3 regions of the Sphingomonas panaciterrae genome follow, and region 3 is predicted to be linked to each of the others. Evidence: predicted binding sites of a transcription regulator. Region 3 holds the regulator's gene; each other region holds the start of a gene.
What was found. The regulator LexA, encoded in region 3, represses DNA repair genes until DNA is damaged. The targets are predictions, from matches to a motif close to GTTCCNCNCTTGTTCT.
Positions count from the first base shown of each region.

Region 1: the regulator LexA is predicted to act here: its motif matches at 2,292-2,307, upstream of L8F96_RS01905 (ribonucleoside-diphosphate reductase subunit alpha).
Region 2: the regulator LexA is predicted to act here: its motif matches at 3,461-3,476, upstream of L8F96_RS01790 (PA0069 family radical SAM protein).

Region 1 is NZ_JAKNQR010000001.1:394,097-401,512, forward strand. It holds gene L8F96_RS01900 (EAL domain-containing protein) at 1-1,955, shown strand, start outside; gene L8F96_RS01905 (ribonucleoside-diphosphate reductase subunit alpha) at 2,412-4,283, shown strand; gene bsh (choloylglycine hydrolase) at 4,495-5,466, shown strand; gene L8F96_RS01915 (trimeric intracellular cation channel family protein) at 5,493-6,167, shown strand; gene L8F96_RS01920 (sterol desaturase family protein) at 6,176-6,889, opposite strand; gene ubiM (5-demethoxyubiquinol-8 5-hydroxylase UbiM) at 7,007-7,416, opposite strand, start outside.
Region 2 is NZ_JAKNQR010000001.1:366,528-373,943, forward strand. It holds gene L8F96_RS01755 (phosphoglycerate kinase) at 1-59, opposite strand, end outside; gene L8F96_RS01760 (MOSC domain-containing protein) at 1-463, opposite strand, end outside; gene gap (type I glyceraldehyde-3-phosphate dehydrogenase) at 567-1,571, opposite strand; gene L8F96_RS01770 (hypothetical protein) at 1,731-1,934, shown strand; gene zapA (cell division protein ZapA) at 1,934-2,416, shown strand; gene L8F96_RS01780 (5-formyltetrahydrofolate cyclo-ligase) at 2,600-3,151, shown strand; gene L8F96_RS01785 (DUF2842 domain-containing protein) at 3,148-3,354, shown strand; gene L8F96_RS01790 (PA0069 family radical SAM protein) at 3,500-4,579, shown strand; gene dnaE (DNA polymerase III subunit alpha) at 4,764-7,416, opposite strand, start outside.
Region 3 is NZ_JAKNQR010000004.1:230,006-237,421, reverse strand. It holds gene gltX (glutamate--tRNA ligase) at 1-1,250, opposite strand, end outside; gene L8F96_RS12835 (ComEC/Rec2 family competence protein) at 1,271-3,421, shown strand; gene lexA (transcriptional repressor LexA) at 3,496-4,158, opposite strand; gene L8F96_RS12825 (molybdopterin molybdotransferase MoeA) at 4,214-5,398, opposite strand; gene moaC (cyclic pyranopterin monophosphate synthase MoaC) at 5,465-5,932, opposite strand; gene trpC (indole-3-glycerol phosphate synthase TrpC) at 5,929-6,732, opposite strand; gene trpD (anthranilate phosphoribosyltransferase) at 6,753-7,416, opposite strand, start outside.

The sequences.
Region 1 (7,416 bases), on a different contig from region 3:
AAAGCCACAGTACGGGCTGGTTCTGGCAGACCGATCGTTATGGCTGTCTGGTTCACCTCAGCGGCAAGCTCGTCAACGAGCTTCAGACGCTTGGCTTCATGCCGCTGGGCCAGCGTTTGGTGGAGGTTTTCCGGGTCGATTCGACCATGGCGGACACCGAGCGGACGCTGACCTTTCACCTGTCGGCGCGCACCAGCTTCTCCGATTATTCGGTGCGCCCCGCGTTCGAGGCGGGCGGCGACCGGTGGTGGTCGATCTCCGGCCGGCCACTGCTGGACGATCTTGGCCGATTTCATGGCTTCATCGGCTTCGGCTCCGACCTCACCGAAAAGCGTCGTGCCGATGCGGAGATCACGCGGCTGGCGCTGTTCGACAGCCTGACCGGCCTCGCCAATCGCCAGCGGATGCGCCTGTCGCTCGATCAGACGCTGGCACCGGTCACGGGCGCACGCAGCACCAACGCGCTGCTGCTGCTCGATCTCGACCGGTTCAAGGCGGTCAACGACACGCTCGGCCACCAGATGGGCGACGAACTGCTGAAACAGGTCGCCCATCGGCTGCAGCAGAGCGTCGGGGACGCGGGCCTCGTCGGGCGCCTCGGCGGCGACGAGTTTCAGGTCGTCCTGCCGCGCGAGGGCAATCGTGAACGTCTGGGCGCGTTGGCGCAGCAGATCATCGCCGCCTTGTCGCAGCCCTATTTCCTGGGCGGCTCGTCGGTGTCGATCGGCTGTTCGATCGGCATCGCGATCGCACCCGAACATGGCAATGACAGCGAGACGCTGATCCGCAATGCCGACCTCGCGCTCTACGCCGCCAAGGCGGACGGCCGCGGCGTTTCGCGCTTCTTCCGCGAGGAGATGCTGGCCGGCGCGCAGAACCGCAAGCGGCTGGAGGACGACCTTCGCCAGGCGCTCGCCAACGACGAATTCCACCTTGTCTATCAGCCCGTCGTGTCGACCAGCAGCGAGCGCGTGGTCGGCTACGAAGCGCTGCTGCGCTGGGTGCATCCGACCCGCGGCGCGGTCAGCCCGGCCGACTTCATCCCGATCGCGGAGGAATGCGGGATGATCGAGGCGATCGGCGAATGGGTCCTGCGCACCGCCTGCGCGGAAGCGGCGCAATGGCCCGATCCGGTCCGCATCGCCGTCAACGTCTCCGCAATCCAGTTCGCCAATCCCGCGCTGCCCGCGATCGTCACCAGCGCGATTGCCTCCTCGGGTCTCGCCGCCAGCCGACTGGAGCTGGAAATCACCGAAAGCGTCTTCCTGACCGACGATTCCTCCTCCAGCCACATGTTCCGGGCGCTGAAGGGGATCGGGGTTCGCCTGGCGCTCGACGATTTCGGCACCGGCTATTCCTCGCTCGGCTATCTGAAGAAGGCGCCGTTCGACAAGATCAAGATCGACCAGAGCTTCGTGCGCGGTGCGATCCAGGCGGGCAACCGCAACGCAGCGATCATCCGCGCGATCGTCACGCTGGCCGAGACGCTGGGGATGGAAACCACCGCCGAGGGCGTCGAGCAGCAGGACGAGATCGCGCTGATCCGCGACCTTGGCTGCAGCCACATCCAGGGCTTCGTCTATGGCCGCCCCGGCCGCGCCGCCGAGATGCTGGCGCTGTTCCGCGAACAGGACGGCGCGGCGCTTGCGGTGGGCCATCGCGTCAGCCGCGCCGCGCGGTCCACCGTGCTGCGATCGGCGCGGCTCGAGGTCGGCGGCGATACCGGCGAGGTGCGGATCCGCAACCTGTCGGCGACCGGGGTGATGATCGACGGCGTCGACTTTCCGGAAGAGGCGGTCGGCGCCGAGGTGCGCATCGAACTGGTCGAGGAGGAAATGTTCCCCGCCGTGATCCGCTGGGTCGACGAGGGCCGCGCCGGGCTCGAATTCACTCGCCATTTCGACATGGAGCGCCTGTCGCCGGCGCAGCCGCGCACGCTGCGCAAGGCGGGCTGAGCGCCGCAGTTCTGCGCTGGTCGGGAGCGCCAGCGACGCGTTAGACCCGCCCCGGCCGCATGTCCGGCGCCGCGCCACAAGCCCGGGAAAATTTTTCCCTGGCGACCTTCAGTCTTGCAATTCGCGAACCCCGCGGAAGTCCACGCGTCGCCGCATGGCGAGGCGACGGAGTGGCGCTCAAATGGCCGCTTCGAGACCACCTTCCCCCTTGCCTCTTCGCGCGCTCTGCCACAATCTGTGGGGGTAGACTGCTACGGCGGGCGCTAGTGCTGGTAGAACAGATAGCGGCCGCTCTGCCGCTGAAGGGAACGGACATGCGGGCGAGGCACCCACATTGATCCCTTTTTGTTCTTAGTGAAGCGCGTTCGGGTGTAGCATGATGGCTCGCCTCCGATTCGGACGAGCTCAACTGGGGGAACGGCGGCGATGGATTTTAGAGACGCGAACGAGGCGAACATGGCAACCGACACCTTAGTAGCAAGTGCCGAGGGCACGGGCGCAGCGGAAGCGAGCGCGACCAAGGGTGCGTTGCGCAAGCCGTACCCGATCGAGGTCGATCATTCGCGCGATGCGCTGTTGACCGATTTCGGCAAGGACACGCTGCAGGATCGCTACCTGTTGCCGGGCGAATCCTATCAGGATCTCTTCGTGCGCGTCGCGAGCGCCTACGCCGATGATGCCGCGCATGCGCAGCGCATCTACGATTACATCAGCCGCCTGTGGTTCATGCCGGCGACGCCCGTGCTGTCGAACGGCGGCACCGGGCGCGGGCTGCCGATCAGCTGCTATTTGAACTCCGTGCCCGACAGCCTGAACGGCATCGTCGACACCTGGAACGAGAATGTCTGGCTCGCGTCGCGCGGCGGCGGCATCGGCACCTATTGGGGCAATGTGCGCGGCATCGGTGAGCCGGTCGGCCTCAACGGCAAGACCAGCGGCATCATCCCCTTCGTGCGCGTGATGGACAGCCTGACGCTGGCGATCAGCCAGGGCTCGCTGCGCCGCGGCTCGGCCGCCTGCTATCTCGACGTGTCGCACCCGGAGATCGAGGAGTTCCTCGAGATCCGTAAGCCCTCGGGCGATTTCAACCGCAAGGCGCTGAACCTGCACCACGGCGTGCTGATCCCCGACGCGTTCATGGAAGCGGTGCGCGACGGCGGCGAATGGGAGCTGAAGTCCCCCAAGGATGGCACCGTCCGCGGCAAGGTCGATGCGCGCAGCCTGTTCCAGAAGCTGGTCGAGACTCGCTTGGCGACCGGCGAGCCGTACATCGTGTTCGCCGATCACGTGAACAAGAACATGCCCAAGCATCACCGCGACCTGGGCCTGAAGGTCTCCACCTCGAACCTGTGCAGCGAGATCACGCTGCCGACGGGCCGCGACCATCTCGGCAATGATCGCACCGCGGTCTGCTGCCTCTCCTCGCTCAACCTGGAGACGTGGGACCAGTGGAAGGACGACAAGCAGTTCATCGAGGACGTGATGCGCTTCCTCGACAATGTGCTGCAGGATTATATCGACCGGCATGAGCCGGGCATGGAGCGTGCGGCTTACTCCGCGGCGCGTGAGCGCTCGGTCGGCCTTGGCGTCATGGGCTTCCACTCCTTCCTCCAGGCACGCGGCCTGCCGATGGAAGGCGCGATGGCGAAGAGCTGGAACCTGCGCATCTTCAAGCACATCAATGCGCAGGTGAACCAGGCATCGATGACGCTGGCGGCCGAGCGTGGCCCCTGCCCCGATGCGGCCGACATGGGCGTGATGGAGCGGTTCAGCTGCAAGATGGCGATCGCGCCGACCGCGTCGATCTCGATCATCTGCGGTGGCACGTCCGCCTGCATCGAGCCGATCCCGGCCAACATCTACACCCACAAGACGCTGTCCGGCAGCTTCGCGGTGAAGAACCCGTATCTGGAGAAGCTGCTCAACGAGAAGAGCAAGAACGCGGACAGCGTCTGGAACTCGATCCTCGAGCATGGCGGCAGCGTGCAGCACCTCGACTTCCTCAGCCAGGAAGAGAAGGATTGCTTCAAGACCAGCTTCGAGATCGACCAGCGCTGGCTGCTGGAACTGGCCGGCGATCGTTCGCCCTATATCGACCAGGCCCAGTCGCTGAACCTGTTCATCCCGGCGGACGTCGAGAAGTGGGATCTGCTGATGCTTCACTTCCGCGCGTGGGAACTGGGCATCAAGTCGCTCTATTATCTGCGCTCCAAGAGCGTGCAGCGCGCCGGCTTTGCTGGCGGCGTGGAGGCCGACAACACGATCGAGAAGCCCAAGTTCGATCTGGGCGAAACGACCGATTATGACGAGTGCCTCGCCTGTCAGTGAGGCGCTGCTCAAAAGCACGACCATGAACGGGGGCAGCCGGGCGACATGCTTTGGCTGCCCCTTCGCTATTGGCAAACGGAGACTAACCGGGACCGCACGCTGCGTACTTTCCCGAAGATAGACATTGCCCTGTGCGGGACCGAAGCAGTCACCGTCCCCTCCCGCGGCGCATCATCGCGCACTGTCGGCAAGTGCGGGACGGAGAACGGCAATGTGCACCGGACTGAGCTTCACCACCAAGGATCATTATTTCGGGCGCAACCTCGATTACGAAATGTCGTATGGCGAAGCCGTCACTTTCACGCCGCGCAACTTTCCGATCGCGCTTCGCAAGCTGCCACCGATCGAGGCGCATCACGCAATCATCGGCATGGCCACCGTCGCGAACAACTACCCGCTCTATTACGACGGCACCAACGAGAAGGGCCTCAGCATGGCCGGACTCGCGTTCAGCGGGAACGCCGCCTATCTGCCGGCCGCCGGCAAGACGAACGTCACCTCGTTTGAATTCGTCCTCTGGGTGCTGGCGCAATTCGAAACGGTGGCGGAGGTCGAGGCCGCGCTCCCATCGGTGAACCTGTTCGATGAGGCGTTCAGCGAAGGGACGCCCACCTCACCCCTGCACTGGATCATCGCAGACCGGAACCGCTCCATCACAGTCGAGCCGCTGCGTGACGGGCTCAAGGTCTATGACAATCCCGTCGGCGTGCTGACCAACAATCCCACGTTCGACATGCAATTGTTCAACCTGAACAATTACATGCACCTGTCGCGCTATCCGCCGACCAACAATTTCTCCAACGCGATCACCTTCGACATCTACAGCCGCGGCATGGGTGCGCTTGGCCTGCCGGGTGACCTGTCCTCCCCCTCCCGCTTCGTGAAGGCGACCTTCACCAAGATGAACTCGGTCTGCGGAGACTCGGAATCGGAATCCATTAGCCAATTCTTCCAGATTCTGGGATCGGTCGCGCAACAACGCGGGTGTGCCAATGTCGGCGACGAAAAATATGAGATCACGATCTATTCATCATGCTGCAACACCGCCACAGGCATCTATTACTACACTACCTACGAGAACAGCCAGATTACGGCCGTCGACATGCACAAGGAGAATCTGGATGGCCATGACCTTGCGGTCTACCCGCTGGTCAGGGGTCAGCAGATAAGGATGCAGAACTAGCGGCGCGCAGCAGGAGGAACCGGCTGGTGACCGCAAGCAGCGCGATGCTGGAGCAGCAGGCCGTCCACGAATTGCTGTTCTTCATGGATCTGGTGGGCACGTTCGTCTTTGCGATCAGCGGCGCGATGCTGGGGGTCCATCGCCGGCTGGACGTGTTTGGCGTCCTGGTGCTGTCCTTCGCGGCGTCCAGTGCGGGCGGGATCATGCGCGACGTTCTGATCGGTGCCGTGCCGCCGACTGCGATCAGCGACTGGCGCTATCTGGCGACATCGGTCGCCGCGGGACTGGCGATCTTCTTCTGGTATTCGCCGTGGGCACGGCTGCACACCGCGATCCAGCTGTTCGACGCCGCCGGCCTTGCCCTGTTCTCGGTCGCCGGCGCGGAAAAGGCGCTGACCTACGGGCTGGACCCGCTGATGGCCGCGCTGCTCGGGATGGTCACCGGGATCGGCGGCGGGATGGCGCGCGACATTCTCGTCACCCGCACGCCCACCGTGCTGCAGGCGGATATCTACGCGGTCGCCGCGCTTCTCGGCGCCGGGCTGGCGGTCACCGGCAGCTGGCTGCGCCTGCCGCTCGTCCCCACCGCCATCCTGTCCGCCCTCGCCTGCTTCGCGCTGCGCGTTGCGGCGATCCATCTCGGGTGGCGGCTGCCCGTTGCGCTGACCTCGCGCGATCCAAGGGACGACGCCGCCACTTGATACCTCGTTCAGCCCCGCCGCTGGCGCTCCCGCGGATGGCCCTCAGCGACGAAGCCGTTGGATCGCCGCGCCACCCAGGGATAGCGGGCCGCCATCGCGCGGGTATAGCCTAGGTTGAACACCGTGGCGCTTTTCAGCGGGCGCTCGCGGCGGGTGTAGAGCGTGCCGAACAGCCGATCCCAGGCGAAGTTGGTGATGCCGAAATTGCCGTTCTCGTCATGGAAATGATGTTCCATGTGGCGCACCTTCATCCGCGCCAGCCATCCCGCGCGCGGCTTGTACGACAGGTGCTGGATGCAGTGGAAAAACTCATAGAAGCACGTCGCCAGCAGCCCGGTGGCAAAACCGGCCGCCGCCCCGCCCACCCCGCCGATCAGATAGCCCGGCAGCGCCGACACCAGCAGCAGCGTCGGCAACGTGGTGTAGAGCGCGCCGAACAGCACCTCCAGATGGTTGGGATCCTGGTGATGGTCGTAGTGGATCCGCTTCCACGTGGCCGCCAGCCACGGCACCTTGAACATCCAGTGGCAGTGCAGCACCCAGCGGTGCAGGCAATACCATATCAATGGATAGGCCAGGACGATCAGCGCGATCGTGGCGATCGTCGGCAGCACCGGCGCCGGCTGCATGACGAACACGCCAATGGAAAGCGCGGTCAGCGCGAGGTAGCAGAGGATGGCGTAATGCTGGAAATAGGCGACCACCAGCTCGCGCAACGTCATCCGGTCGAGATGATGCGACCGGTGCCAAAAGCCCTTTGATACAATGTCCACGATACCCCCGACCTCTTGTTCGGGCGACGGGCTAGCGCCGCGGACCTGCGCGATCATTGACGGGGATCAACGCTGCATCAGCGAGCGGCTGATCAGCTGGCGGGCAAGCGGCAGGCGTGCGCCTGCCCGCAGCACCGCATGGCGTGCCACCCCGGCCAGTGGTCGATCATCGGTGTAGAGGCGCACCAGCAGATTGGTGCCGGTGTAAAGCGGGCGGGTGGCGAGCCGATGCGCCGCCTCGTAGCGGCGCAGCAGCAGCGCAGAGGCGATGTCGCGCCCCGCGCTCACCGCCTCGCGGATCAGCCGGGCCAGGGTCGCTTGCCCCTGCAATCCCAGGTTGAAGCCATGCGCCGTCACCGGATGCATCCCCACCGCGGCATCGCCGATCAGCGCCGCGCGCGTCGCGGCAAAGTGCTGGGCAAAAGTGGTGGCAAGTGGATAGACGTGCGGATCCTCCACCACCGTGCACCGCCCCA
Region 2 (7,416 bases), on a different contig from region 3:
AGTACGCGCTTTCCGCGGATGTCACCGATATCGTCGAGCGTCCGGAATGACTTGGCCATGATTCCTCGATCCTGATTGCATCACCGACGGCAATATGGCCGCCCTTTATCACCATCGCGCACGCACCGCCGCGCCAATCGGGGGTCAGCGCCGCGCGCAACCCGTCGGCCAGCGCTTCCATCCGTTCGCACGGATCGCATTCGCGCGTGATCTCCAGGATCACGTCCGCGCCGATCCGCACCCGGCAGCCCGCCGTCTGCGGCAGGTCGAACCCGTCGACCAGCAGGTTCGCGCGCCGTTCTTCCCAGCCGATGGCGTGCGCGACTTCCGCCATCGCCCGGTCCCAGTCGCCGCGCTCGATCAGGGTGATCTGCCGCTTGTACGGCTTGCCCTTCATCGCGCCGCGAAAATCACCGACGATGCCGCCCTCGGGCGTCACCTCGGCATTGGTCAACACCTCCATGGGTGCTCGCGATCGCGCATGGCGCGCGATTCCAACAAGGATCCCGTTTGCCATGCGCGTATCGCGTGACCACCCCGGCGTGGCGCCGGGGCGGCCCGACGGATCAGCCCAGCTTCGCCATCAGGGTCGCGGTGTCGACCATGCGGTTCGAGAAGCCCCATTCATTGTCGTACCAGCTGACCACGCGGACCAGCTTGCCGTCGATCACTGCCGTCTCCAGGCTATCGACGGTCGACGAATAAGGCGTGTGAACGATGTCGATCGACACCAGCGGCTCGTCGGAGAAGTGCAGCACGCCCTCCATCGGGCCTTCCGCCGCCGCCTTCAGCAGCGCGTTGACTTCCTCGACGCTGGTGTCGCGCTTCGGCGTGAAGGTCAGGTCGACCAGGCTGCCGTCCGGCACCGGCACGCGGATCGCCGAACCGTCCAGCTTGCCCTTCAGCTCCGGCAGCACCTCGCCCACCGCGCGCGCCGCGCCCGTGGTGGTCGGGATCATGCTCATCGCCGCGGCGCGTGCGCGGCGCAGGTCCGGGTGGATCTGGTCGAGGATCTTCTGGTCGTTGGTATAGGCGTGAACGGTGGTCATCAGGCCACGCTCGATGCCGATGGCATCGTTCAGCACCTTGGCGACCGGCGCCAGGCAGTTGGTGGTGCACGATGCGTTGGACACGATCGTGTGGCCGGCCTCCAGCTTGTCATGGTTGACGCCATACACGACGGTAAGGTCGACATGCTTGCCGGGGGCGGAGATCAGCACCTTCTTGGCGCCTGCCGCAATGTGCTTTTCGCACGATGCGCGATCGGTGAAGAAGCCGGTGCATTCCAGCACCAGGTCGACGCCCAGTTCCTTGTGCGGCAGGTTCGCCGGGTCGCGCTCCGCGGTCACGCGGATGTGCTTGCCGTCGATGACCAGGTCGTTGCCGACCGCCTCGACGGTGCCCGGATACTTGCCGTGAACGCTGTCACGGCTGAACAGCCATGCGTTGGACTTGGCATCGGCGAGATCGTTGATCGCCACCAGTTCGAGATCGCTGCCGCCGCGCTCCAGCATCGCACGTGCCACCAAGCGTCCGATGCGGCCGAAGCCGTTGATCGCAACCTTCGTCATAATGCCGACTCACCTCTCGTTCAGATTTTGCCGCGCTGTCGCAAGAGAAGCATGATGCGTCAACCGGACGGCCGCCAGCTGTGGGTTACGCGCACAAGCCCAGGGGTTGCCGTTGCGGCACCGCGATCCTAATCCGGTCCCATGACACAAAGCGACGCTGTGACGCGGATTCATGCCGCGATCAGGCGCATCGAGGCGGCCATGGACAGCCGTGAGCAGCAGACCGAGACATTGCGCAAGCGGCACGCCGCCTTGCGTGGCGAGGTCGCGCAGGCGGTCGCCGCGATCGACGCACTGGTCGCCGCGCAGGACGCCACTGATCAGGACAGCACTGGCGATGCCGCGCCGGAGGGCGATCGCTGATGGCGCGCGTATCCCTCGACATCGGCGGCACGCGCTGGACGGTCAACACCCGAGAGGGCGGCGAGGCGGAGGTGCAGCGCCTCGGCCGGATCGTGGCGGAACGCTGGCCGCAGGCGCTGCGCGCGGCCGGCGACGGCGGCATCCCGCAGGCGCTGCTCCTCACCGCGCTGATGCTCGCCGACGAGGTGAGCGAGGCGCAGGCGCAGCTCGCCAATCAGGCCACCCGGCTGGAGGCACAATCCGTCCAGATCGAGGAGCAATCGGCGCTGCTCGATGCGCAGGCGTCGCAGCTGGAGGAACAATCCGCCCTGCTCGATGCGCAAACCGCGCAGTTCAACGATCAGGCGGCGCAGCTGGCGACGCCGTCCGTTCCATCCGACAGCGCGCAGGCCGAGGCGGTCGACCTCGATACGCTCGTCGCAATCGCCGAACGGTTGGAAGGATTGGCGGAGGCCCTTGAGCAACCCGCCCCGAATGACTAGTTTGGTCGTGACGGGTACTGCCCGGTACGAGCCTAGACTTATCCCTGAGGCTATTCATCATCCATGGGGGCTGTCCCTGCCCGGGCCCTGGCCCGACGCACATGGTCCCCACCTGACGTACTGGGCGTCAGTGGATATCCCGGCAAACGGCCATGGCGGTCCCGTCACCCGCCCCCGTGCATCATGAACGACGCGCCGCTGGACAAGCAGGCGCTGCGCCGCGCCGCCCGATCTGCGCGCCAGGCGCTCGGCCCTCATCCGCCGATCATCGCACCGCCACCGCCCTTCACCGCGTTGCTCGCGCCGGGAATGATCGTCGCCAGCTATGTGCCCGTCGGCAGCGAGGCGGATCCCACCGCTCTGGTCAGCGCGGCGCGCGCGGCGGGATGCCGGATCGCGCTGCCGCATGTGATTGATCGCGAAACACCGCTTCGCTTCCTCGAATGGCAGCATGACGCGCCGCTCGCGACCGGCCCGTTCCGCCTTCGCCAGCCCGACGCCGATGCGCCCGAACTGGTGCCCGACCTGATCCTCACACCATTGGTCGCGTTCGATCGGACGCTCGCCCGGCTCGGCCAGGGTGCCGGCCATTACGATCGCGCCTTTGCCGCCTACCCGAATGCGCACCGCATCGGGGTTGCCTTTTCGGTGCAGGAGGTCGAACGGCTCCCGGTCGATCCGTGGGACGTCCCGCTCCACGCGATCATCACCGAACAGGAATGGATCACGTCATGACGCCGTCCTGGCGCAAGCCGGTGGGGATGCTCGCCATCCTCCTTCTCATCACCGTCTGGTGCGCGCTGATCGTCAGCCTTTCCAGCACCGTCGGCGAATGGCACGCGCTGGTGCAGGCGCTGTTCTACGTGGTGGCCGGCATCATCTGGATCGCGCCGCTCAAGCCGTTGCTGCGCTGGATGGAAACCGGCCGCTGGCGCTGACCTGATCACCGCGGGGCGGTTCTTCCCGACTGCTGGCCACGCTCGGGCGATCGCTGGCCGAATTTAGCCGGAGACAGGCCGGCCTTCGCCGACTTCAGCGCTTTATGTTCCGTCTTTGTTCCGCTATATCGTGGTTCGGACGATCATGCGCAAACCACGCCCCCATCGCGGCGCGACCATCAACCCGGTCAGCGATCGCTTCAACCTCGCCGCGCGAGAGGCCGACGGCGACTGGCTCGACATGCGCGACATGATCGACGGCCCGCCCCCACCCGTCCGCACCACCGTCCAGCAACTGTCGGCCAAGACGATCATTTCACACAATAAAAGCCCCGATATCCCGTTCGATCGCAGCATCAATCCCTATATCGGCTGCGAACACGGCTGCATCTATTGTTTCGCCCGTCCCACCCATGCCTTCCATGATCTATCGCCCGGCATCGATTTCGAAACCAAACTCTTCGCCAAACCTGACGCACCCCGCCTGCTGCGCGAGGAACTTGCCAAACCCTCCTACCGCTGCGCCCCCATTGCGCTGGGCACCAACACCGATCCCTACCAGCCGATCGAGGCGCACTGGCAGATCATGCGCGGCATCATCGAGGTGCTTTCGGCCTGCAGTCATCCGCTTGTAATCACGACCAAATCTGACCGCGTGGTGCGCGACATCGACCTGCTCGCCCTCATGGCCGAGCGCAATCTGGTCAGCGTCGCCATCTCCGTCACTTCGCTCGATCCACGGATCGCCATGACGATCGAACCTCGTGCGCCGCATCCCGAACGCCGCCTCGCCGCGGTCACGAAACTGACCACCGCAGGCATTCCCACCTACGTCAACATGGCCCCCGTTATCCCCGCCATCACCGATCATGAGGTGGAGACGATCGTCGCGCGCGCCGCGGCGGCTGGCGCGCTGGATGTGTCGTTCATCCCCGTGCGGCTGCCTTGGGAGGTCGCTCCGCTGTTCCGCGCGTGGCTCGACGAATACTACCCCGATCGCGCGGCCAAGGTGATGGCGACGATCGCCTCGCTGCGTGGTGGCAGGGACAATGACCCCGCATTCTTCTCACGAATGCGAGGGCAAGGTCCGTGGGCAGACCTCCTCCGCACGCGCTTCGACATCGCGCGGCGGCGGCACGGCATCGTCCGTCGCGCCGAGCGCCTTGGGCTCAGGACCGACCTGTTCCGACCACCACCGGGCGCCCAGGGCGATTTGTTCGGCTGAGCGTCGCCACCGATCAGAACCGCATGGAGGCGCTCACGAAAATTTTTGCCCGGTTGGGACTGAACTCCCGCATTGCCTCAGCCGGGCTGGTTGGAGCAGCGAGCAGACCGGCTGGGCCCCGCTTACCGCCCCTCCCCTGGCAGTTCCCCGCCGCCAGCGGCGAGGAGGAGCGCGGGGAGGGACATCAGCCGACCAGCGAGAGCCGGGTTTCGGATTGGCGCAATGTCACGGTGCTGACGCCTGGCAGTTCCTCGATCCTGTGCACCAGTTCAAGATCGAGAAGAAAGTCCCGCCCGAGCAGCACCGTCGCCTCGCCACTGACCGCAGCCTCGCCGACGGGCGCGCGCAGGAGCACTTCGCCGCGGGCGCCGCGTTGATGTTCCAGCACGGCGGCCAAGGCGGGCAAGGCAGCCGCGGAGGTTACCGCAACTTCAACGACAAACCGGGCCTGCGAAGCGAGCGTCTCGAATGGCTGCAGCCGCTTCACCGTCACCCGCGGTGTTTCCTCGCCCGGTCGCCGGTCAAGCTCGACCGTGGCAAGGCCACAGCCCCCCGCCCGCGCTGCCTCTTCAAGATCGGCCGCCACCGCATCGTCGAAGCAGGTCGCAACGAACTGGCCGCTCTGGTCGCTCAGCGTCGCCATCAGATAGCGCTTCCCGCGCGCCGACGTTCGCCACCGCGCGTCCTCGACCAGTACCGCCATGGTCGCGCCCGCGCGGGTGCCATCATCCGGGATCGCCAGTTCCGCCAGCGCGGTATAGAGCCGCGCACCGTGCGATTTCGCCAGATGGGCGTGCCGGTCGACGGGATGCGCCGAGAAGTAGAAGCCGAACGCTTCCTTCTCCTGCTCCATCCGTTCCGACATGCTCCAGCGGGCTGACGTGGGCAGCTTGATCGCATCTCCGGCAGGCTCGGCATCGCCGAACAACCCACCCTGCCCGCTGATCCGCGCGTCGTGGGTGCGCGCCGCGACCGCAAGGATCGTCTCCGCAACCGCGTGAACACCGGCACGGTTGGGTTCGATCGCGTCAAACGCGCCCGCGGCGGCGAGCGTTTCCAGCTGCCGCTTGTTGATCAGCCGCGGATCGACGCGGTGCGCCAGGTCGTCCAGCCGGGTGAACGCGCCGCCCGCATCACGCTCCGCGACCAGTCGCTCCATCGCGCCTTCGCCAACGGATTTCAGCGCGGCGAGCGCGTAGCGCACCGCCGGCCCATCCTCATCCACCTCCACGTCGAAGTCCGCCTGACTGTGGTTGATGTCAGGCGGCAGCACCCTCACCTGCATCCGGCGCATATCGTCACAGAAGATCGCCAGCTTGTCGGTCTGATGAATGTCATACGCCATCGACGCGGCGAAGAATTCGTGCGGGTAATGCGCCTTCAGCCACGCCGTCTGGTACGCGAGCAGCGCATAGGCCGCCGCGTGGCTCTTGTTGAAGCCATAGCCGGCGAACTTGTCGATCAAGTCAAACAGGGCGTTCGCGCGGTCAGCGAGGATCTGGTTGTGGTTGGCGCAGCCTTCGACGAAGGTCGCGCGCTGGGCGTCCATCTCCGCCTTGATCTTCTTGCCCATCGCGCGGCGCAGCAGATCGGCGCCGCCGAGCGAGTAACCGGCCAGCACCTGCGCGGCCTGCATCACCTGTTCCTGATAGACGAAGATCCCGTAGGTTTCGGCCAGGATCGGCTCCAGCAGCGGATGCGGATAATCGATCGCCTCCGTGCCCTGCTTGCGCCGGCCGAAGGACGGGATGTTGTCCATCGGCCCCGGGCGGTAGAGCGATACGAGCGCGATGATGTCGCCGAAGTTCGTCGGTCGGACGGCCGACAGCGTGCGCCGCATCCCTTCCGATTCCAGCTGGAACACACCGACGGTGTCGCCCTTCTGCAGCAGCGCGTAGACCGCCTCGTCATCCCAGGACAGCGCATCCAGATCGACATGGATGCCGCGCTTCTGAAGCAATTGCACCGCGCGCTTCAGCACCGACAAGGTCTTCAGGCCTAGGAAGTCGAACTTCACCAGTCCCGCGCCCTCGACATATTTCATGTCGAACTGGGTGACTGGCATGTCCGATCGCGGATCGCGGTAGAGCGGCACCAGCTGCGAGAGGGGGCGGTCGCCGATCACCACACCCGCGGCGTGCGTCGACGAATGTCGCGGCAAGCCTTCAAGCTGCATCGCCAAGTCGAGGAGGTGCCGGACCTGATTGTCGTTGGCATATTCCCGGTGCAGTTCCGCCACCCCGTCGATCGCCCGCTTCAGCGTCCAGGGATCGGTCGGATGGTTGGGGACCAGCTTGGCGAGGCGATCGACCTGGCCATAGCTCATCTGCAGCACGCGGCCGGTGTCCTTTAGCACGGCGCGGGCCTTCAGCTTACCGAAGGTGATGATCTGCGCCACCTGATCGCGGCCGTACTTCTCCTGCACGTACCGGATTACTTCGCCGCGCCGCGTTTCGCAGAAGTCGATGTCGAAGTCCGGCATCGAGACGCGTTCCGGGTTGAGGAAACGTTCGAACAGCAGCCCGAGCTGAAGCGGATCAAGATCGGTGATCGTCAGCGCCCAGGCGACGACCGAGCCTGCGCCCGAACCACGCCCCGGACCCACAGGAATGTCGTTCGACTTTGCCCATTGGATGAAGTCGGCAACGATCAGGAAGTAGCCCGGAAACCCCATCTGGATGATGACGTCGAGCTCGAAGTCGAGCCGCTTGCGGTAATTCTCCTGCCACCCGTCCTCGAGCGGTTCGGTAGCCAGTTCCGCGATGCGCTTCAGGCGCGCGTCGAGGCCGGCGTGCGACCGTTCGCGTAGCATCGCTGCCTCGCCCTCGCGGTCGCCG
Region 3 (7,416 bases):
GCTTCTTCGAGCGCTTCCGTATCCCACTTGGCCACAGCGTCAAGCGCGTGATGTACCTTTGCCAGCGTCAACGGTGCGTCTCCCGCCAGTAGCGGCTCCGCATCGGTGGCGATCGGCAATGGGCGAGAAACAATCAGGAAACGTGCGCCGTCCGCCAGCTCGTTCAGATTGGCCGCGCGGGGCTTCAGCGCGGGCATCGCCGCCGTGATCACCGGGCGGCGCGGATCATCCTCCGCAAGGCCCAGGCGCCCGGCCACCAGCTCTGCGAGCCGGGCGTCATCCGCGGTGCGGATGTAATGGCCGTTCAGATTTTCCAGCTTCTTCATGTCGAAGCGGGATGGCGCCTTGCCAACGTCGGCGAGGTCGAACCATTCGATTGCCTGTTCGCGGCTGATGATCTCGTCGTCGCCATGTCCCCAGCCAAGGCGGAGGAGGTAATTATCGAGCGCCTCGGGCAGGATGCCCAGTTCGTCGCGATAGGCGTCGATGCCGACCGCGCCGTGTCGCTTGGACAGCTTCGCGCCGTCCGCGCCATGGATCAGCGGAATGTGCGCATAGGCGGGTTCGGGCCAGCCCATCGCCTTGATGATGGGCAATTGGCGAAACGCATTGTTGAGGTGATCGTCGCCGCGGATGATGTGCGTGACGCCCATGTCGTGATCGTCGACGACGACCGCCAGCATATAGGTGGGCGTGCCATCGGACCGCAGCAGCACCAGATCGTCCAGTTCGGCGTTCTGGACCGTCACCGGCCCCTGCACCAGATCGTTGATCGTCGTCGCGCCTTCGGTCGGCGCCCGCAGCCGGACGACGAACGGCGCCGTCGGATCATCGTTCACCCGATCACGCCACGGTGAGCGGATGCGCAGCGGCTGCTTCTTGGCCTGCGCCTCCCCACGCATCGCCTCGATATCCTCGGCGGTCATGTAGCATCTATAGGCCGCGCCTGCCGCCAGCATCGCATCGACCACTTCGGCGTGGCGCGGCGCGCGGGTCGACTGGAAGACCTCTTCGCCGTCCCAGTCGAGGTTCAGCCAGCGCATGCCCGACAGGATCGCATCGATCGCCGGCTGGGTCGAACGCGCGCGATCGGTGTCCTCGATGCGCAGCAGGAAACGCCCGTTATGATGGCGCGCGAAAAGCAGGTTGAACAGCGCTGTTCGCGCGCCCCCTACATGCAGGAATCCGGTGGGTGAGGGGGCGAACCGTGTGACGACGGTTGCATCGCGGGTTTCAGTGGTTGCGCTCAAGCGCGCTTGCTCCCAGGCTGATGGATAACATGGCGACTACGGCCGCGCCCGCCCCTAGCACTTACGCCCCCGCGCTTCAAACCGCGCGGGCGCGTGTAGAATCGTGGCTGGAGGCGGAGCGCGACCAGCTGCCGGTAGCGCTGGGCGGCGGGGTGGCGGCGTGGTTCGTCCTTCCCAACAGCAGCGCCTGGCGCGCCGCGTTGTTGGGCGCCGCCGCGCTTGCCCTTCTCGCGCTTGCGGCATCCTCCGCCGGTAGTCGCGCTGCCCGGGTGGCGGCGATCGGCAGCATTGCTTTCGCGGTCGGGCTCGCACTGGTGTGGCTGCAGGCGGAAACGGCGGCCGCGCCCGTCCTTGCGCGTCCCGCGATCGCCACTTTCTCTGGCCGGGTGGAGGCAATGAACGCATTGCCGGCGCGCGGCCTAGTGCGGCTGCGGCTCGGCGATCTTGAGTGGCTGGATCGCAGGCCGCCGCGTGCGCCCCTCCAGGTGCGCGTCAACGTAGCAGAGGAGGACGTGCCGGCCGGGCTGCTGCCCGGGACGCGGATCAGCCTGCGCGCGCGGTTGATGCCGCCCCCGCTGCCGGCGGTGCCGGGCGCCTATGATTTCGCGCGCGTGGCATGGTTCAGCGGGATTGGTGCCACCGGACGGGCGCTCGGCCCACCCGAGATCCTGTCGGGTGCGGTCGCGGGAGAGCCGTTCCGCGCGCGCTTGTCCCGCCACATCCAGCACAATCTGGAGGGAAGTGCCGGCGGCATCGCCGCCGCGCTGGCGACCGGCGACACCGGGGGGATCGAGGAACCGGACCAGGAGGCGATGCGCCGCTCCGGCCTCGCGCATCTTCTGTCGGTCAGTGGACTCCATATCACCGCGGTCGTCGGCCTGACGATGCTGCTCGCCGCACGACTGCTCGCGCTCAACATGCGGCTCGCGCTCACCGGTCGGGTTCCGCTGATCGCAGCGGCGACCGCTGCCGTGACCGCGCTCGGCTATACCTGGCTGACCGGGAGCGAGGTGCCCACGATCCGCAGTTGCATCGCCGCCTTGCTGGTGCTCGCCGCCATGGCGGTGGGGCGAGAGGCGCTGACCTTGCGGCTGGTGGCGACCGGCGCACTCGTCGTGCTGCTGCTCTGGCCGGAGTCCCTGGCGGGGCCCAGCTTCCAGCTCTCCTTCGCCGCCGTCACTGCGATCATCGCGCTGGCTGAGCATCCGGCGGTCCGCCGCTGGTTCGCGCCGCGCGAGGAATCATGGGGCCGCCGCCTCCTGCGCAATGGCGGCTCGTTGCTGCTGACCGGCGCGATCGTCGAAGTCGCGTTGATGCCGATCGCCGTCTTCCACTTCCACAAGGCCGGCATCTATGGCGCGCTGGCCAATATCGTCGCCATCCCGCTGACCACCTTTGTCGTGATGCCGCTGGAGGCATTGGCGCTGCTGTTCGATACGACGGGGCTCGGCGCGCCCTTCTGGTGGCTGACGGGGCAGGGGTTATCGCTATTGTTGTGGATCGCCCGGACGACGGCGGCGGCGCCTGGGGCGGTCGCGGCACTGCCAGCGATGCCGGCGGGCGCCTTCGCGTTGATGGTCGGCGGCGGGCTGTGGCTGGCGCTCTGGCGGACGCGCTGGCGGCGGATCGGCTTGATCCCGGTCGCGGTCGGCGCGCTTTGGGCGCTCGCGACACCGCCCCCCGACCTTCTGGTAACCGGCGACGGACGGCATCTCGGCGTGCGGCTGCCCGATGGGCGCGTAGCGCTGCTGCGCGATCGGGCGGGCGATTATGCGCGTGACATGCTGGCGGAAAATGGCGGATCTGACGCCGAACCGGTGCTCTTGTCCGATCAGGGCGCGGCGCGCTGTTCGCGCGATCTATGCCGCGTCGATCTGCCGGTCGGCGACCGCACATGGCGCGTGCTGGCGACGCGCAGCGCCTATCTGGTGCCCGCCGGCGCGCTGATCCAGGCATGCCGCAATGCCGATATCGTGGTCAGCGAACGCCGCCTGCCGCGTGGCTGTACGCCGCGATGGCTGCGCCTCGATCGTGAGATGCTCGCGCGAACCGGCGGGGTGGCGATTTCGCTCTCTACCGGGCGCGTCGATACCGTGATCCGCCCCGGCGACGCTCACCCCTGGGTGCTGGCTGGGATGCCAATCCTTTCGGGCCGCTCAACGAATCGCTGACGCAAGGATGAACAACCGACGTTTCGCCCGGAGAAAGCGTTCAGCCCGCCGCCGGCGGGCCTGCGCCCGGCCAATCAGGAATAGCGCCGCAGAATCCCGGCCAGCTTGCCCTGCACCCGCACCTGCGCTGGCGCATAACGCTGCGGATCGTAGGAGCGATTTGCCGGGTCGAGCCGGATCATCGTGCCTTCGCGCCGAAAATATTTCAGCGTCGCCTCGCTGTCCTCGATCAGCGCGACCACGATCTCGCCGTCGCGCGCCACATCCTGCTTGCGGATCAAGGCGAAGTCGCCGTCGAGGATGCCCGCCTCGACCATCGAGTCACCGGCAACCTCAAGCGCGAAATGCTCGCCCGAGCCCAAAAGCGCCGCCGGCACCGGAAGGCTGGTGGAGCCTTCGAGCGCCTCGATCGGGGCGCCGGCCGCGATCCGCCCGTGCAGAGGCACCTCGACCACGTCGTTGGCCGGCTCCGGCAGTGCGGGCGCCGGCGTGGATGAACGGACGGCCTCGCGGCTCTCCGGGCGATCGGGCACCTTCAGCACTTCCAGCGCGCGGGCGCGATTGGGCAAGCGACGCAGAAAACCGCGCTCTTCCAGCGCGGAAATGAGGCGGTGGACCCCGGACTTCGATTTCAGGTCCAGCGCATCCTTCATCTCTTCGAACGAAGGGGAGACGCCGGTTTCGGCCAGTCGATCATTGATGAAACAGATCAACTCGTGCTGCTTTTTGGTGAGCATGCATCATCTCCGCGGCGAACAGACTGGGAACCTTTAAGGAACGTAAACCGACGCGTCAAGCAATCACGAGGATTTCTGCCGAGTCGCCCATCGCCGCAGCAGGAGCATGTGGTTGACGAACGACGAGGCAGCCTGCCCGTGCCAACGTTCGTAGCATGGAACTGTCCTGGATCGTAGCAACATAGGCCCGTCCATCGCGCAACTCTGCGCGTAGATAATCAGTGCGCGGGCCATTGGCCGGCAACGCTTCGCCAAGGATGCCGGTGGTCGTTTGCGGCAGGGGCTGCGCCGCCCCGGCAAGCGCCGCGACCATCGGCTTCACGAACAGCAAGCCGGTGACAAAGGCGGAGACGGGGTTTCCCGGTAGCCCCAGCACGGCCATGTCGCCGCGCCACCCCGCCATCAGCGGCTTGCCGGGGCGAAGCGCGATGCGCCAGAAATCGATCGCGGCGCCCGCCGCCTGCAGCGCAGGACGAACCAGGTCGTGATCCCCGACCGAGGCGCCACCGGTGGTGACGAGGACGTCGGCCGCCACATGACGGAACGTGTCGGTCAGCGGTTCCAACCGGTCAGGGAGGATGCCGAGGTCGATGATCTCCACCGGAAGATCGGCGAGCAGCGCCCGTAGCAGCAGGCGGTTCGATTCCGGTAGCCTGCCGGGCTCGATGGCCCGTCCGGGTTCCACCAGTTCATCGCCCGTCGCGGCGATCGCCACGCGAACCCGGCGCCGGACGGTGACGTCGCCCAGCCCCCCGGTGGCCGCAACCGCCAGGCGCGCCGGCGTCAGCCGTTCGCCGGCCGCGACCAGCGTATCGCCGTCCGCAAAATCGAGCCCACGCCGCCGGATGTTGGCGCCCTCGCGTGCCGGTCCTTCGCCATCGAGCCATAAAGTATCGCCGTCGCGACGGGCCTCTTCCTGCACCATCACCGTGTCCGCGCCCTCGGGCACGGTGGCGCCAGTGAAAATCCGTGTCGCCTGGCCCGCCTTCACGGCACCTGCAAATGGCCGTCCGGCGGCGCTCTCGCCGATCACTCGCATCGGGCCCGGCAGGTCACTGAACCGCACGGCATAGCCGTCCATCGCCGACAGGTCGCGCTCGGGCTGGGTACGGCACGCGATCAACGGGACCGCCACCCAGCGTCCGATCGCGTCCGCCAGCGGCAGCGTTTCGGTCGACAGCGCGGGCGCCGCAGCCAACAGGCGCGCCTGCGCCTCTGCGACAGGAAGCAATTCGCTCATGATCCGGCGAGTGACAGATTCATGCTGTCGGCAACACCCATAATAATCGCGGCGCGGCCCTGAGGGTCAGGCGACGAAATCGCCCGACTTGCCGCCGGTTTTCTTCAGCAGGCGGATGTTGCCGATCGTCATCCGCTTATCGAGCGCCTTGGCCATGTCATAGACGGTCAGCAGCGCCGCGGAGACGGCGGTCAGCGCCTCCATCTCCACGCCGGTGCGGCCGCTGGTGGCAACGATGGCCTGCGCGCTGACGCCGTCGTCCTCGATCGACAGGTCCAGCGTCACCTTCGACAGCGGCAATGGATGGCATAGCGGGATGAGGTCACTGGTGCGCTTTGCCGCCATGATCCCGGCGATCCGCGCGACCGCCAGGACATCGCCCTTTGCCACTGCGCCGGCGGCAATCGCGTCGCGTGCCTCGGCCGACATCGTGATCCTGCCCCCCGCCACCGCCTCGCGCGCGGTTTCGGTCTTGCCGCCGACGTCCACCATCCGGGCGGCGCCCTGCTCGTCGAGATGGGTCAGGCGGCTCATTGCACCAGCGCGCGCGTGGCCGCCGCCACATCGGCCTGCCGCATCAGGGATTCGCCGATCAGGAAGCAGCGCACGCCGTGCTCGGCCATCGCATCCAGGTCGGCCCGCGTGTTGAGGCCGCTTTCGGCGACAAAGGTGCAATCGCTGGGCGCGCTGCCGACCAGCTCGTACGTTCGTTCGAAACTGACGGAGAAGTCGCGCAGGTTGCGGTTGTTCACGCCGATCAGTCGCGATTGCAGCTTCAGGGCGCGTTCCAGTTCCTCCGCGTCATGCACCTCGACCAGAACGTCCATGCCCCGTTCGATCGCGGCCGCCTCGATCTCGGCAGCGGCGGCATCGTCGAGCGCGGACATGATGACCAGGATCGCGTCGGCGCCGATCGCCCGCGCTTCGGCCACCTGCCACGGGTCGACCATGAAGTCCTTGCGGATCACCGGCAGGTCGCACGCATTGCGCGCGGCGATCAGATAATCCTCGTGCCCCTGGAAATAGTCCTGGTCGGTCAGCACCGACAGGCACGTCGCGCCGCCTTCGGCATAGGCGCGTGCATGCGCCGGGGGATCGAAGTCGGGTCGGATCAGGCCCTTGGAGGGGCTGGCCTTCTTGATCTCGGCAATCAGGCCGTAGCGCGGCAGCGCATTGTCAGCACCGCCGCTCGCCACCCGGTCCAGCGCCGCCTTGAAGCCACGCGGCGGCGTCTGGTTGCGCGCCTCACGATCAAGCGCCGAGATCGACCGATCACGTCGACGCGTCGCCACTTCGTCCTGCTTGGTTGCCAGGATCCGATCGAGAATCGTCATGCTGCTCCCCGTCGCGCCGCTCATGCCCAGGCGATCCAGCGGTCGAGCAGGTCGTTGGCCGCCCCACTGTCCAGCGCTTCGGCTGCGCGGGCGGCGCCATTCGTCAGCGTCTCGCCGGTCAGCGCCAGCGCCACGGCAGCGTTGATCAGCACGGCATCGCGATAGGCCCCGTGCTCCCCTTTCAGCAGGCGGCGCAGGGCATAGCCGTTATGCGCCGGGTCACCGCCGCGGATCGCCTCGATCGGGTGGCGGCGCACCCCGGCATCCTCCGGCACGATCCGCTTGCCCAGCAACACGTCACCGATCGCGACCGCCACCGTCGGCCCGGCGCCGGACACTTCGTCCAGCCCTTCCTCGCCCGACACGACGATTGCCGCTTCGGTGCCCAGTTGCTCCAGCGCCTCGGCGTACACCGGCGCATAGTCCGGCCGCGCGATGCCGATCAGCTGGCGCGTGACATGCGCCGGATTGGCCAGCGGCCCCATCAGGTTGAAGATCGTGCGCTTGCCGATACGGCGGCGGATCGGCGTGATCCGCTTCATTGCCGGGTGGTGATTGGCCGCGAAAAGGAAGCAGATGCCGAGTTCGTTCAGCGTCTCCTCCGCCAGCATCCCGGCACGCTCCATGTCGACGCCGAGTGCTTCCAGCGTGTCGGCGGCGCCGGCCTTGGACGATGCGGCGCGG